Regions from separate parts of the Shewanella sp. FJAT-51649 genome, predicted to be linked through region 1. Evidence: predicted binding sites of a transcription regulator. Region 1 holds the regulator's gene; each other region holds the start of a gene.
The links. Region 1 encodes sigma-54, which starts transcription at its own class of promoters, with help from an activator protein. Its sites were predicted from a motif close to GTTGGCACGNNNNTNGNNT; they were not measured.
Positions count from the first base shown of each region.

Region 2: the regulator sigma-54 is predicted to act here: its motif matches at 2,239-2,257, upstream of K0H59_RS04255 (nitric-oxide reductase large subunit).
Region 3: the regulator sigma-54 is predicted to act here: its motif matches at 2,321-2,339, upstream of glnA (glutamate--ammonia ligase).

Region 1 is NZ_CP080411.1:771,702-776,816, forward strand. Features, by position in the region: gene mgtE (magnesium transporter) at 1-241, opposite strand, end outside; gene K0H59_RS03375 (HPr family phosphocarrier protein) at 440-715, opposite strand; gene rapZ (RNase adapter RapZ) at 702-1,556, opposite strand; gene ptsN (PTS IIA-like nitrogen regulatory protein PtsN) at 1,553-1,996, opposite strand; gene hpf (ribosome hibernation promoting factor) at 1,999-2,286, opposite strand; gene K0H59_RS03395 (RNA polymerase factor sigma-54) at 2,315-3,790, opposite strand; gene lptB (LPS export ABC transporter ATP-binding protein) at 3,896-4,627, opposite strand; gene lptA (lipopolysaccharide transport periplasmic protein LptA) at 4,624-5,115, opposite strand, start outside.
Region 2 is NZ_CP080411.1:959,441-964,555, reverse strand. Features, by position in the region: gene K0H59_RS04260 (potassium/proton antiporter) at 1-1,678, opposite strand, end outside; gene K0H59_RS04255 (nitric-oxide reductase large subunit) at 2,302-4,587, shown strand; gene norR (nitric oxide reductase transcriptional regulator NorR) at 4,780-5,115, shown strand, end outside.
Region 3 is NZ_CP080411.1:311,329-316,443, forward strand. Features, by position in the region: gene K0H59_RS01500 (TonB-dependent receptor) at 1-421, opposite strand, end outside; gene glnA (glutamate--ammonia ligase) at 827-2,236, opposite strand; gene typA (translational GTPase TypA) at 3,222-5,033, shown strand.

The DNA.
Region 1 (5,115 bases):
GTGGATCTTTTAACTCTTCACTGAGTTCATCGAGAATATCCCCGAGCTGATCTTGATCGATAAGTTGCCACAACACTTGCCGCGCCTTAGGGGGCGAGGACTCTAAAATCAATGCGATATCCGACGCCGCCATGTTTTGCAGCATTTGCCTGACATGCACAAACATACCGCTATTGAGGGCATGGCTCAGTTGGTCGAGACGTTGTTCGACTTGTAAGCTGTCTGAGGCTTCTACAGGCATGTTTCCTCCAAGATGGCGACGGTGGATAGGGACGTTTGGCTGTTGAGGACTTAAGCCAAAGCGCAGCAGTGTATTGTAATTGAGCGCACGGGAGGGCGTCGAGTCACAAATGTGTTTTACTGGTATAAGGTGCTGAAATCAAAACCAAACAGGGTACTGAATAACGGTAGAGATCATCGAGATGAGATGTCGAGGCAATTAGCAGGCTTCGTCGAACTTAGCGTCAATAAGCGCGCAAATGGCATTGAGCGCTGGTTCGGCATCCGGGCCTTCGGCAATCAGGGTAATGGTTTTACCCATACCCGTTTCCAGCATGAGTAGCCCTAACACACTGGCGGCAGAGGCCTGTTTCTCACCTTGGATCAGCGTAATGCTGGCATCAAACTCTGAGGCCAACACCACGAGCTTAGTGGCGGCGCGGGCATGTAAGCCGAGTTTATTGCAGATGGTGACTTGGCGCTCAAGCTTTGGCATGGCTTAACTCTCGGTGGCGGGCATTCACTTTGTGTTTGCCGTTGCTAAAGCGTTTAGCCAGTTGCTCGGCCACGTAAACCGATCTGTGTTGACCGCCAGTACAGCCGATGGCGATGGTCAAATAGCTGCGGTTATTACGTTCTAAATGGGGCAACCAAGTTTCGAGTAAATTCTCGATTTGCCAGATGAACTTATTGACCAGTGGCTGGCGATTTAAAAACTCTGCCACAGGTTCATCTAAGCCAGTGAGGGGGCGCAGCTCGGGTTCCCAATGGGGATTGGGTAAAAAGCGCACATCGAACATAAAGTCGGCTTCGGTTGGCATACCATGCTTAAAACCGAAGGACTCGAAGTTGATCACCAGTTCCTTATCGACACTGCCAAGCAGGATTTGCCGTACTTGGTCGCTGAGTTCATAGATATTCAGATTCGAGGTATCTATGTAGTGATCCATCTGTTGCGACAGTGGCTCGAGCAATTTGCCTTCAAGCTTAATGGCTTCCTGCAGTGATACTCGGCTCTTAGATAAGGGATGTAAGCGCCGAGTCTCGCTGTAGCGCTTTAGCAGTACTTTATCGCTGGAATTTAAGAAGAAGCTGGTAAGTTCAGTGCCCTCTGGCAGGCTGGCGAGCTGTTTGACGAGTACCTTGTCTTGCTCCGGCAGGTTACGCACGTCAACGCTGATGGCGACGAGATCGTTACTGCCCTTGAGCTGTTCGAGTAAGCTGCCAATCAGCGGCAAAGGAAGATTATCGACACAATAGTAGCCGAGATCTTCAAGCACTCTTAGTGCGACCGATTTGCCTGAGCCTGAGCGCCCTGACACTATGACCAGTTTCATCCAGTGATTACCTGATAGAGTTCCGTTTCATCATGCGTCTTGCGCAATTGCTTCAATATTTGTTTGTCGCTGAGCTTTTCAGCCATGCAGGACAAAGTGCTTAAGTGCTGTTGACATTGGTCAGCAGGCACCAGCAGCGCAAATAAAATGTCGACAGGTTGTTTATCGATAGCATCAAAGGCTATCGGCTCCTCACATTTCACCAATATGGCTATGGGTTGTGTTATATCGGTTAATCGACCATGTGGAATGGCGATGCCGTTACCTATACCTGTGCTCCCCATCTTTTCGCGCGCCACTAGGCTTTCGAAGATCTCTTGAGATGAGAGGGTGGGGTACTGGGCAGCGGCTAAGTCGCTGATAAGTTCCAGTACCTTTTTCTTACTGCCCGGAGTGGCGCAGGTCGTGCATTCCGGCCGCAGTATGGTACGAAGTTCCATTGCTAGTGTTTTGTTAACTTCTCTTTGTGTTTAATAACCTGACGATCAAGCTTGTCGATCAGGACGTCTATGGCAGCATACATATCTGCATGCTCTGAAGTCGCGAAGACTTCACCACCGGTGAGGTTGATTCTCGCTTCGGCAATTTGTTGCATTTTCTCAACATTGAGCACAACGTGCACATTATTGATCTGTTCGAAATGACGTTCAAGTTTTGAAAACTTTTCCTCAACATAAGCCCGTAACGATTCAGTAATCTCGATATGGTGTCCACTCAGGTTTATTTGCATATAAACGTCCTCCGATTTCCACTTTAGGCTATAAACTTTTACGCTGATTGGAAGGGGGAATAAGCATCGCCTCTCGGTACTTCGCAATGGTTCTGCGCGCAACGTTAATTCCCTGTTCTGCCAGAAGTTGCGCCATCTTGCTATCGCTTAATGGTTTTTTCTGGTTTTCCGCTGCAACCAGTTTCTTAATGAAGGCTCTGATTGCCGTGGATGAGCACTCACCGCCATCATCAGTCCCGACGTGGCTTGAGAAGAAATATTTTAGTTCAAAAAGTCCCTTTGGGGTATGCATGTATTTTTGTGTGGTTACCCGTGAAATGGTGGACTCATGCATCTCTACCGCCTCGGCGATATCGTTTAGGACCATAGGTTTCATGGCTTCTTCACCGTATTCGAAGAAACCCTGTTGATATTGCACTATGCAGTTTGCCACCTTGAGCAGTGTTTCGTTACGGCTTTCAAGGCTTTTAATAAACCACTTGGCTTCTTGCAGATGCCCGCGGATAAATTGGCTATCGGCTTGGCTTTTAGTGCTGCGCGCCATGGCTGCATATTGCTGATTAACATTGATTTTTGGCATACAGTCTGGGTTTAACTCGACCACCCAGCGACCATTTTTCTTCGACACCGACACATCGGGGATGACATATTCTTCATCAACAGGGGTGATGAGTAAGCCGGGGCGAGGGTTTAAGGTTTGGATGAGGGCAATGCTCTCGCGCAGGTCATCTTCCTTAAGCTTGGTTTTACGCATCAACAACCTAAAGTCGCGGGCAGCGATCAGATCTAAATGATCTTTGATCAGCATGCGGGCGTTTTCGAGGTGTGGGGTATCCGGCGCAAAGTGGGAGAGTTGGATAAGCAGACATTCGCTTAAATCCCTTGCTGCGACACCGACGGGATCGAAGTGTTGAATGCGCTTGAGTACGGCTTCGACTTCATCCAGTTCTATCTCTGGATTGCCCATAGCTTCGAGGATATCTTCAGTACTTTGAGTGAGATAACCCTGATCGTCGATGGCATCAATAATCGCGGTGGCGATGGCTAAATCGGTTTCAGAGAAGGGCGTGAGGTTTTTTTGCCATTCTAAATGTTCGTACAGGCCTTCACTAGTTTCCCCTTGGAAGGGCATGTCATCTTCACGGCTCGCGCCTGAACCTGAGTTTGGCGATGCGGTAAAGACTTCATCCCAAGTGGTGTCCATGGGCAGTTCTTCGGGTAGGGATTCTTTGGTCAGCGACTCGGCAATGTCCACGGTGGAATTGTCTTGTTCCTGTGGCTGGGCCGTCGTTTCGCTAAAGTCGGTATCGGCGATATCTTGCTTACGTTCGGTAGGCGCATCGAATTGCTCCTCTTCCAGCTCGAGAAGAGGATTAGAGTCTAAGGCTTGCTGGATCTCTTGCTGCAGTTCCAATGACGACAATTGCAACAGACGAATGGCCTGTTGAAGTTGTGGCGTCATGGTTAACTGTTGACCCAGTTTGAGCTGGAGTGACGCTTTCATGTTACCGCTGATCCCTACGTTATTATTTTGAATTTAGGCCGCTTGTTATCATATTGATGGCGCTGATAAGCCAAAATTCAAGGCTAATTGGCTCTGTTTAAGTAACTATAGCCTGAATTGTTCACCTAAGTACACAGCCCTAACTTGCTGATTGTCTAAGATCTCTGCGGGAGTTCCTTCGGCAATCAGGTTTCCGTGACTGACAATGTAGGCATGTTCACAGACGTCCAATGTTTCGCGCACATTGTGGTCTGTGATCAGTACCCCAAGGCCTCGGCTCTTGAGTTGTTCGATGATTTTCTTGATATCGATAACCGAAATCGGGTCGACACCGGCGAAGGGTTCATCGAGCAGAATAAACTTAGGATTGGCCGCTAAGGCGCGGGCAATTTCGACGCGGCGACGTTCACCGCCCGATAACGACATGCCTTGGCTATCGCGAATATGGGTGATATGGAACTCTTCGAGTAGATGTTCCAGCTCTTCTTCGCGTTGGTCGCGATTGAGCTCTTTACGGGTTTGCAGTACCGCCATGATATTGTCGTGCACTGTCAGCTTGCGAAAGATACTGGCTTCCTGTGGCAGGTAACCAATGCCTTTGCGAGCGCGCAGGTGCATGGGATCGGCAGTTAAATCATCATCGTCGATAAATATATGGCCTTTATCACTTTTGACTAAGCCCACGACCATGTAAAAGGTGGTGGTTTTACCCGCGCCGTTTGGGCCGAGTAGGCCGACGACTTGACCCGTTTTGACCGTCAGGCTGACATCTTTCACAACCTGACGACTCTTATAACTCTTAGCGAGATTCTGTGCTTTTAAAGTGATTTGGGTCATTTAGAATCCTGTTTTTTCACAGGTTTGTCCGCAGGCTGATTCTTGAGTTCTTCCTGATAGTTGTCAGGTTGAATAATGGTAATCACGCGATCATCGCCGCTACCCGTGCTCTCAGCGATCAGTTTTTGCTGAATAATATCGTAACGGATGAGGTTACCCGTAACTTGGCTACCCGCTTGGTCTAGGGTCGCAGAGCCCGTCAAGGTCAGGGTGCGGGTCGCCATTTCGTAGCGAATTTCTTTGGCGCTCGCCGAAGCTGGGCGTCCATCGTCGAGAATTTGGCTGTAGGTCGCAGGGTTGCCCGTTGCCACTAAAATCTTGCTGTTTTCCCCTTCGGCAGAAAATGCACGTAGTTGATCTGCATGGATTTTAATCGAGCCTTGGGTGACTTCAACCGGACCGAAGAAAATGATCTGGTTGTTTTTAATGTCCGCAGTTTGGCTGACGGCTTTAATTTTCACTTCTTGCTGTAAGTCACCGACCTTGGC
Region 2 (5,115 bases), 190 kb from region 1:
CATTGAGTCCTGCAACTACCCAATGCAGTGACTGCCATAGGAACTGATCCCCAAGTACCGGATGTGAGCCTAATTCAGCCGCCACTAAATCTGCGACCGTCATGTCACCAGTTGCTTCATCTAACTCCAGACCATAAATCGGCGCCAGATCCAGCAGCTTAACTTCTGTATCGATAAAGAAGTCACCGAAGAAACGTGGCACTTCCTTGGTTTCAGGCGCCTGACTAAAGAGGTTACTCAAGGCCTCTAGGCTCTTCTCTTGCCCAAGCACACACAAAATATCCCCCGCTTCGAGGCAGGTACTGCCCGATGGGTGCAGCAATGTATTATGGCGAAATACCGCCGCAATCCGCGTACCATCAGGCATAGAGAGGCGTTTAAGTGGCTCGCCGATGCACCATTTGTTTTCACTCAGATGGTACACAAACACTTCCCACTCGCTGCTCGGGTATATTTCGACCCCAGAACGTGAAATCGGCAACGGCTTAGGCGGTAACTCAACCTTAGCTAAACGCGCCGCCGTGGTGAGTGACGCCCCCTGCACAAGCAGTGACACTAACACCACGAAGAATGCCAAGTTAAAGTACAACTGAGCGCCCGGTAATCCCGCCATCATAGGGAATACCGCTAAAATAATCGGCACCGCGCCGCGAAGCCCGACCCAAGAGATAAACCAGCGGTCACGGCTACTAAAGCTCTTAAAGGGCAGCAAGCTGAGCCATACGGCTAACGGTCTGGCAAACAGGATCATCCCAAAGGCTAACGCTAAGCCCGGTAGCCAAATATCCAACAAGTCAGACGGTGTGAGTAGCAGCCCTAATACGAGGAACATACCGATTTGGCTGACCCAAGTCATGCCATCCAATACGTTTAGGATGGAATGGCGACCGCGGGTAGGCTTGTTGCCGAGGAAGAGACCGACGAGATAAATCGACAGAATGCCGCTACCGCCGAGTTTGTTCGACGCGGCATAAATCATCAGACCGCCACTGAGCACTAAAATCGAATACAAGCCTTCGGCAAGCTTGCTTAAATTCACCAACTTCCACAGCAGCCAACCGCCGCCAAGACCGAGGAAAATCCCCAAGCCAAACTGCTTGATAAAGCTTATCAGCATAAAGCTTACGGATAACTCGGCGTCCACATTGGCGAGGATGGCAATCAGAGTCACGGTTAAAAACACCGCCATTGGGTCGTTACTGCCCGACTCGATTTCCAGCGTCGCGCCTACACGCTCGTTTAAGCTACGTCCCTTTAATAGTGAGAATACCGCCGCCGCATCGGTGGAGCCGACGATCGCCCCCACCAGCAAGCCTTGCAACCAGTGTAAGTCAAATAACCATGCGGCCATCACGCCCGTGATACTGGTGGTAATAGCAACCCCAAAGGTCGCCAGCGACAATGCTGGCCACAGTGCCACCCTAAAGCTCGCGACACGCGTGCGCATACCGCCATCGAGCAAAATAATGGCTAAGGCTAAGTTACTGACAAGATAAGCGGTTGAGTAGTCGTCAAACAGAATACCGCCGGGGCCATCCTCCCCGGCTAAAATCCCTACTGCGAGGAAAATTAATAAGATAGGGATACCCAAGCGCGAAGACACGGGACTTAACAAAACACTCACTGCGGCAAGCAAGGCACCGATCAGAAAAAAACTATTGATGGAATCTGCATCCACACATGCCTCCTTAAATACAAGAGTGTTTAGTTAAACGATAAAGAAATCACCCAGATTAAAAATGACTCAATTGAAAATTTTTTGTGTTTCTATACTAGCATAAAAAATGCAAATTAATGGAGTTTTAAATATTAAATTTCAAACATCTACATCCAAATCCTCAGTGAAAGGCCATTTTGACTAACTTTTACATAAAAACCAGTACAACCACAAACGCCTATCGAACATGAACCCAAGCTCATAAACAAGATAAAATCTTTATTTATCAATATATTTAAAAATAGCATTCCATATAAACTCACTGTATACCGCCAAAATCGCGAGGATAACTATATAAAAATATGCCGTATTCGCTAAAAGTCGGCTTAAGTCCAGTTAAACTCTGCAATAACTTGAAAGCATAGATAAAATCACCTTTTCCATTGTGTTATCGACATACAAGCCTCTAAAGCTGTCATAAAGACAATCGCTGTCATATCAACAATCAACATTCAGTATCAAAAAGACAATTAAGCATAGAATAAAAGTTATATTCTTCTTTATTTTCAACAACAAAAAGGTTTGGCACGTATTACGCAATAGCAGGTGAAACGTATCAAAATGACGTTGCATCAAGGAGACTTATGAGCAAACAAAAACTCACCGCTATCGCACTGTTAATAGTGCTGATTGCTTCATTCACTGTGCTGCTGAGCATAGGCAGTGAAATTTATCGGGAAAAACCGCCAATCCCCACTGCATTTACCGATGTAAATAGTCAGGTTGTGTTTAGCGAAAATGATATCGAACAAGGTCAATTGGTCTGGCGCTCCATGGGCGGCCATCAACTGGGGTCGGTTTGGGGACATGGCTCTTATGTTGCCCCGGATTGGACCGCCGACTGGTTACACAGAGAAGCCGAAGCTTGGCTCGATATTCGCGCTGAGCAGCAATATCAAACGCCGTTTGCCCAATTAAACTCCCAACAAAAGGCTGGGCTTGAGCAGGCATTAAGGGAAGATTTACGCCATAACAGCGTCGAGCCACAGGCCGATGGCACTGTGCTGATCCGCTTGTCCGACACTCGTATCGAGGCGATAAATAAGGTCGAGCAGCATTATTTATCCCTGTTTGGGAGCGATCCAGAACTCAGCAACCTTCGTGAACAATACGCCATGAAAGAAGGCACTGTGCCCGATCTAGTGCGCCGCGAACAACTCAATGCGTTCCTCTTTTGGGGAGCCTGGGCGGCAATCACCGAGCGCCCCGATGCCCCCTATACCTACACTAATAACTGGCCCTTCGATCCCCAACTAGGCAATACACCGACCTCAGATAATATCGTCTGGTCGATACTCAGCATTGTGACCTTAATTGCGGGGATTGGCGGATTAATCTGGCACCATGCGAGCGGCAAGCATGAGAGTCTACCCAAGCCCTCGGAGCAAGATCCGCTGTTTTTCACTAAGCCCACCGCCTCACAAAAAGCCGTCGGCAAATACTTCATCACGGCAATTGGACTGTTTTTACTGCAAATTTTACTCGGCGGGATCACAGCGCACTATGCGGTTGAAGGTCAAGAGTTTTACGGTTTACCGATTTCGGAAATACTGCCCTACTCAGTGACTCGTACTTGGCACACCCAATTAGCGGTATTTTGGATAGCCACAGCCTGGTTAGGCACTGGGCTGTATATTGCTCCCGCCTTATCGGGTTATGAGCCGAAATACCAACGTCTTGGCGTGAACGTACTCTGGGTAGCCTTAGTCGTCGTAGTGCTTGGCTCCATGGCCGGCGAATGGATTGGGGTGCAGCAGTATTTTGACCTCGATATGAATTTCCTCTTTGGTCATCAAGGATATGAGTACATAGATCTTGGCCGAGTATGGCAAATCTTACTCCTCGTTGGATTATTGATATGGCTAGCCTTAGTCACCGCCGCCATCAAACCCGCCCTTAAAGTGCAAGGCGAGATGCGCCCTGTGATTTGGGTACTCTATGCCTCCTGCGTGGCGATTGGTTTGTTCTATGGCGCCGGCCTCTTTATGGGTAAACACGCCAATTTAGCAATTGCAGAATACTGGCGTTGGTGGGTTGTACACCTGTGGGTTGAGGGCTTCTTCGAAACCTTTGCCACCGCCGTTATCGCCTTGATGTTGGTACGTTTAGGTTTAATCCGCGGTCGCAGTGCCAACGGTGCGGTGTTATTCACGACAGTGATCTTCTTAACAGGAGGTTTGATTGGCACCCTACACCACCTCTACTTTACTGGCACGCCGACCTCAGTGATCGCCTGGGGCGCCATCTTCTCCGCCTTAGAAGTCGTCCCCCTCGCCATAATTGGTTTTGAAGCGATGGAAACCTACCGTCTGCGCAAAGCCAGTGGTTGGATGCAACGTTATCACTGGGCGATTATGTTCTTTGTGGCGACCGCGTTTTGGAACTTAGTCGGTGCAGGTATGCTGGGCTTTTTAATCAATCCACCTATCTCGCTCTATTACATTCAAGGATTAAACACCACAGCCACCCACGGTCACGCCGCCTTTATGGGCGTTTACGGTATGCTTGGCATGGGCTTGATGCTCTTCTGCCTACGGGGCCTCACCGGCAATATGCAGTGGAATGACAAAATGCTCAAAGGCGCCTTCTGGAGCCTCAATATTGGCCTAGCGGCTATGGTGTTCATGTCGTTATTACCCGTGGGGATTACACAGTTTTTTGCCGTCATCGACCATGGATATTGGTTCGCCCGCTCGCCAGAAGTGATCCATAGTCCGCTGGTTGAAAAGCTGGTTTGGATGCGTATGTTTGGGGATGTCATCTTCAGTATCGGCGGTCTCTTAATGGGCGCCTTCTTGCTCGATTTGATCAGAAAAGCCCTGAATAAACCAGCCAAAGTGCAACAGGAAGTCTTACAACCCCATCACTAACCACAGCAATTAATCCATTCTGACCAAGGTGTCGTTTAGGCACCTTGGTTGCTTAGTTGATGGGCCTGCGCCGTTTATCGTTTACCACGCTTTTAGAGCCATACCGCAATAACGGTTACCAGTGTCTAAATAACCTGTGTCAATATAACAATCAATGCTATAAATCAGGGGAACCTCGCTGCAGGAGTTTTTATGGCCCTTAGTCAAACCGACCTTACCCGTATCGCTCTGGATATCACCTCTGGTTTAGCCCACAGGGATCGCTTCACACGCTTGCTCGATACGGTGAGAGCTAACCTACACTGTGATGCGGCAGCGTTACTCACCTTCCATGGACACTATTTTACCCCGCTGGCTATCGACGGTTTGAACGAGGATGTGCTCGGCAGACGCTTTATCCTGAATGAACATCCAAGGCTTGAAGCCATTGCCCGTGCAGGCGATATAGTGCGCTTTCCCGCCGACAGTGAACTGGCCGATCCCTACGATGGCTTGATCCCCAATCAAACCGGGGCATTGAAGGTTCAT
Region 3 (5,115 bases), 460 kb from region 1:
AGATAGCCGACGCGCCAGCCAGCACCTCGATGCGGGCAATATTGAATGGATCGATACTGTCGAGCTGACGGCTAATGCTGCGGGAGGTGTTCATCGACACGCCATCGATTAATACCACCATGGCGCGGCCGCGAATATTCTGGCCAAAGTTGGTGCGCCCTTGGCTGGACACATCCATCGACGGCACTAAGGCGGCGAGCATTTCCTTAATCCCTTTGCCGCTATCGGTTTGCTCTCGAATGCTGGCTTCATCAATGATCCACACAGTGCTGGAGAGATCGCTGATTTGGGTCGGTGAACGGGTTGCGGAGACCACCATGCGCTCCATCTCGTTTTCAGTGGCTGTTGCCACATTAATAAGCCCCAGTTGGCAGATAACTGCGGCGGCGACTAGGCTTATCGGCCCCATAGACTTAGGCATAGCATTCTCCATCAAAACAACAGGTACATGAGAAGCCAAAAGGACAGCACTGTGGTGACATTTTCTCGCGACCCAGAAAGCGTTTTTAATGGTTTGAATTCAATGCGCTAGCTGAATATGAATGGAGAGTATTCCGTGTTTGGCTCCAAAAAATACGCATTATTATAGTTGTAATCGAGAATCGTTCTTAATTGAATTTACAAAGCCTTTACTTTTTTACGCACCCAAAATCACTAGGCGACAACAAATGGACAAATAACAGTGGGAGGTTAGGGTTTATGTGTGTAGAGGTGTCGAATATGCTGGGGAATAATTGGGAATCACAGAGCGATAGAGATAAAAAAGCCCCGACAGAAGACTGTCGGGGCTGTTAGATGTTGTTCAGCTAATCGATGCCGTTAGCCATTACAGGCTGTAGTACATCTCGAACTCTAATGGGTGAGTTGTACGGCTTACACGCTCAGCTTCTGCAGATTTCAGTGCAATATAAGACTGGATGAAATCTTCGCTGAATACACCGCCGCGAGTTAAGAACTCGTGGTCAGCTTGCAGGTTCTCAAGTGCGTTTTCTAATGAAGTCGCTACTTGTGGGATTTCAGCCGCTTCTTCCGCTGGCAGATCGTACAAGTCTTTATCCATAGCTTCGCCTGGATGGATCTTGTTTTGGATACCGTCGATACCCGCCATCAGCAGTGCAGCGAAACCTAAGTATGGGTTTGCATGTGGATCTGGGAAGCGAGTTTCGATACGACGGCCTTTAGGGCTTGGTACCACTGGAATACGGATTGAAGCGCTGCGGTTACGTGCTGAGTAAGCTAACATCACTGGCGCTTCGAAGTGTGGTACTAAACGCTTGTAAGAGTTAGTGCTTGGGTTAGTGAAAGCGTTCAGCGCGCGAGCGTGCTTGATGATACCACCGATGTAGTACAGTGCAGTTTCACTTAAACCAGCGTATTTGTCGCCTGCGAACAGGTTCACACCGTCTTTAGATAGAGATTGGTGAACGTGCATACCGCTACCGTTGTCGCCAACGATTGGCTTAGGCATGAAAGTCGCAGTCTTACCGTAGGCGTGAGCCATGTTGTGCACTACGTACTTCAGAATTTGGATTTCGTCCGCTTTCTTAGTCAGAGTGTTGAAGCGAGTTGCGATTTCGTTTTGACCCGCAGTCGCTACTTCGTGGTGGTGAGCTTCAACCACTTGACCCATTTCTTCGAGCACTAAACACATAGCGCTACGTAAGTCTTGTGATGAGTCAACAGGAGCTACTGGGAAGTAACCGCCTTTCACGAATGGACGGTGACCAGTGTTGCCACCTTCGTAGCTAGTGCCAGAGTTCCATGCCGCCTCTTTAGCGTCGATTTTCACGAAACAACCAGACATGTCAGTACCGAAACGTACGTCGTCGAACAGGAAGAATTCTGGTTCTGGTCCAACTAATACAGTGTCAGCGATACCGGTAGAGCGTAAGTATTCTTCCGCTTTTTTCGCGATAGAACGTGGGTCGCGGTCATAACCAGTCATAGTGCCTGGCTCGAGAATGTCACAGCGGATCAGTGCAGTGGTTTCTTCGGTGAATGGGTCTAATACAAACGTGGTTGGGTCTGGCATCAGTACCATGTCTGATTCGTTAATGCCTTTCCAGCCAGCGATTGACGAACCGTCAAACATTTTGCCGTCTTCGAAGAAATCAGCGTCTACCTGATGAGCAGGGATAGATACGTGCTGCTCTTTACCTTTGGTGTCGGTAAAACGTAAATCAACAAACTTAACTTCTAATTCTTCAAGTTGCTTTAAAACTGATTCAACTGACATTCTCAAGTCTCCGGTAGGGTAAAGGGATGTCCCTTCTATAATCTTTTAACTCAAGTCGCGCTTGAGCCAAACTTACAAGCTATATAGCGATATCTATGCCAACAATTTAAGATGTTGATAATAAAAGGCTATATATTTTATTGCACAACAATTCACTCAGTGTTGCACTATGTTGGTGCGTTTGTATGTGGCATTTTGGTGCATTAATCCATTTTGGTGCGCACCGTTACAACACCATTTTAGTGCACGGTATTTGAGTGCAATCTCGCCACGCCCATTTATCCCGAACTCGTCGGCCCATTAAACTCATGGACAAGCTGGATTGATATCTCAATTCTGGCTTTTGACAGCGTTCGAAACCAAACAAAGCACAATGAATCTAGCACATTAGTGAGGCGAGATAACCGTGCAAGCTCACTATTTCAATCGCACGCAATAATGTCACAAAACTGTGGCAACCTAAGCTGTTTTTCGCAGGATGCTTATGGATGGATATATTGAATAACGCTTAATTATCAACTCATTAAAATCGTTGTTCGCAATGGGGAATAGAGTTTGTTGAAACTGAGGCCAAAGTTATCCGCTGAAATCGCTAAATGGCGCCAGCCGTGCTTATTTCGCTGCTCATTCTGGCGCGTCACGGCTTGATGGCGTGGATTGACTATACTTATGGCGGCTTGGGGCAGGGCAGCAAAAGTAGCACTGAGTGAAAAACAGTTAATTCAGCTGCTTAGCTTAGTTGATGACAAGATAAACTGGCGAATCGCCTGCGCATTAACGGTGCATTTAGGCTATTTGACTCGGGCAAGAGAGTACCTTTTGAGCACAGTGCTCAAAAAATTGTTTTATAAGTGTTCAAAAATAATCCTGTGCGGCGAGGCCGCTCTGGAGTAGAATGTCACGCTTTTTTATGGCGACTCAACGTAGATTGCTATAACGAATATTGAAATATCCCTATTTTTGTTTGATGGTAAGAGGTTTATCCGTGCTAGAGAATTTACGTAACATCGCCATTATTGCGCACGTTGACCATGGCAAAACGACCCTGGTTGACAAGCTGCTGTCGCAATCAGGAACCCTTGCAACCCGGGGAGAAGCTACTGAGCGGGTGATGGACTCCAACGATCTTGAAAAGGAACGTGGGATCACGATTCTGGCAAAGAATACTGCCATCAAGTGGAACGACTACCGCATTAACATCGTAGACACCCCAGGCCACGCCGACTTCGGTGGTGAGGTTGAGCGCGTACTGTCTATGGTGGACTCAGTATTACTGCTGGTTGACGCCGTTGACGGTCCAATGCCACAGACTCGCTTCGTAACCAAGAAAGCGTTCGCCCAAGGCTTAAAGCCAATCGTTGTTATCAACAAGATTGACCGTCCTGGTGCTCGCCCTGATTGGGTTATCGACCAAGTATTCGACCTGTTCGATAACTTAGGTGCGACCGACGAACAATTAGATTTCCCAGTGGTTTACGCTTCTGCGTTAAACGGCTTCGCAACCTTAGATCCGGATGAAGTTGGCACTGATATGACGCCACTGTTCCAAACTATCGTTGAAAAAGTATCTTCACCTGCAGCTGACGCTGAAGGTCCATTCCAGATGCAAATTTCTCAGCTCGATTACAACTCATACGTGGGTGTTATCGGTGTTGGCCGCATCAAGCGTGGTAGCATCAAGACTAACCAACAAGTGACCGTGATCGGCGCCGATGGTAAGACTCGTAACGGTAAAATGGGCCAAGTATTAGGTTACATGGGCTTAGAGCGTACCGAAGTTGACGTAGCAAACGCTGGCGACATCGTAGCGATTACCGGTTTAGGTGAGCTGAAGATTTCTGACACTGTGTGTGCCGCAGGTAATGTTGAAGCGCTGCCACCACTATCAGTTGACGAACCAACACTGACCATGACTTTCCAAGTCAACACTTCACCTTTCGCAGGTAAAGAAGGTAAGTACGTGACTTCACGTAACATTCTTGAGCGTCTGCAACAAGAATTAGTGCACAACGTGGCACTGCGTGTTGAAGAAACCGACAGCCCAGACCGTTTCGCGGTATCTGGCCGTGGTGAATTACACTTATCTATCCTGATCGAAAACATGCGTCGTGAAGGTTACGAATTAGCGGTTTCTCGTCCAGAAGTAATCTTAAAAACCATCGATGGCGAACTGTGTGAGCCATACGAAACTCTGACCGTTGACGTTGAAGAAGAGCATCAAGGTACTGTCATCGAGAAGCTGGGTGTACGTAAGGCTGAGATGAAAGACATGCAGCTTGACGGTAAAGGCCGCGTGCGCGTTGACTTTATCATCCCAAGCCGTGGCTTAATCGGTTTCCAAACTGAGTTCTTAACGGCAACTTCTGGTACTGGTCTGATTTACCACTCATTCGATCACTACGGTCCGCACAAAGGTGGCGATATCGGTCAACGCGCTAACGGCGTATTGATCTCTAACGCGACTGGTAAGGCGCTAACATTCGCACTGTTCGGTCTGCAGGACCGCGGTCGTCTGTTTATTGGCCACGCTGCCGAAGTTTACGAAGGTCAAGTTGTGGGTATCCACTCACGTTCTAACGACCTGACAGTTAACTGTCTGAAAGGTAAGCAGCTGACTAACATGCGTGCTTCTGGTACTGACGAAGCTCAAGTACTGACTACGCCAATCACCTTAACTCTTGAGCAAGCGCTTGAGTTTATCGATGATGACGAATTAGTTGAAGTAACACCTAAGAGCATCCGTGTTCGTAAGAAACACTTAACTGAAAACGACCGTAAGCGCGCTAGCCGCGGCTAATGGTGGTTGTGTAGTCGCTTAAAGTGACTACACAGTGAATAAAGCCCCGCTAAGGCAACTTAGCGGGGCTTTTGTTTTTCTG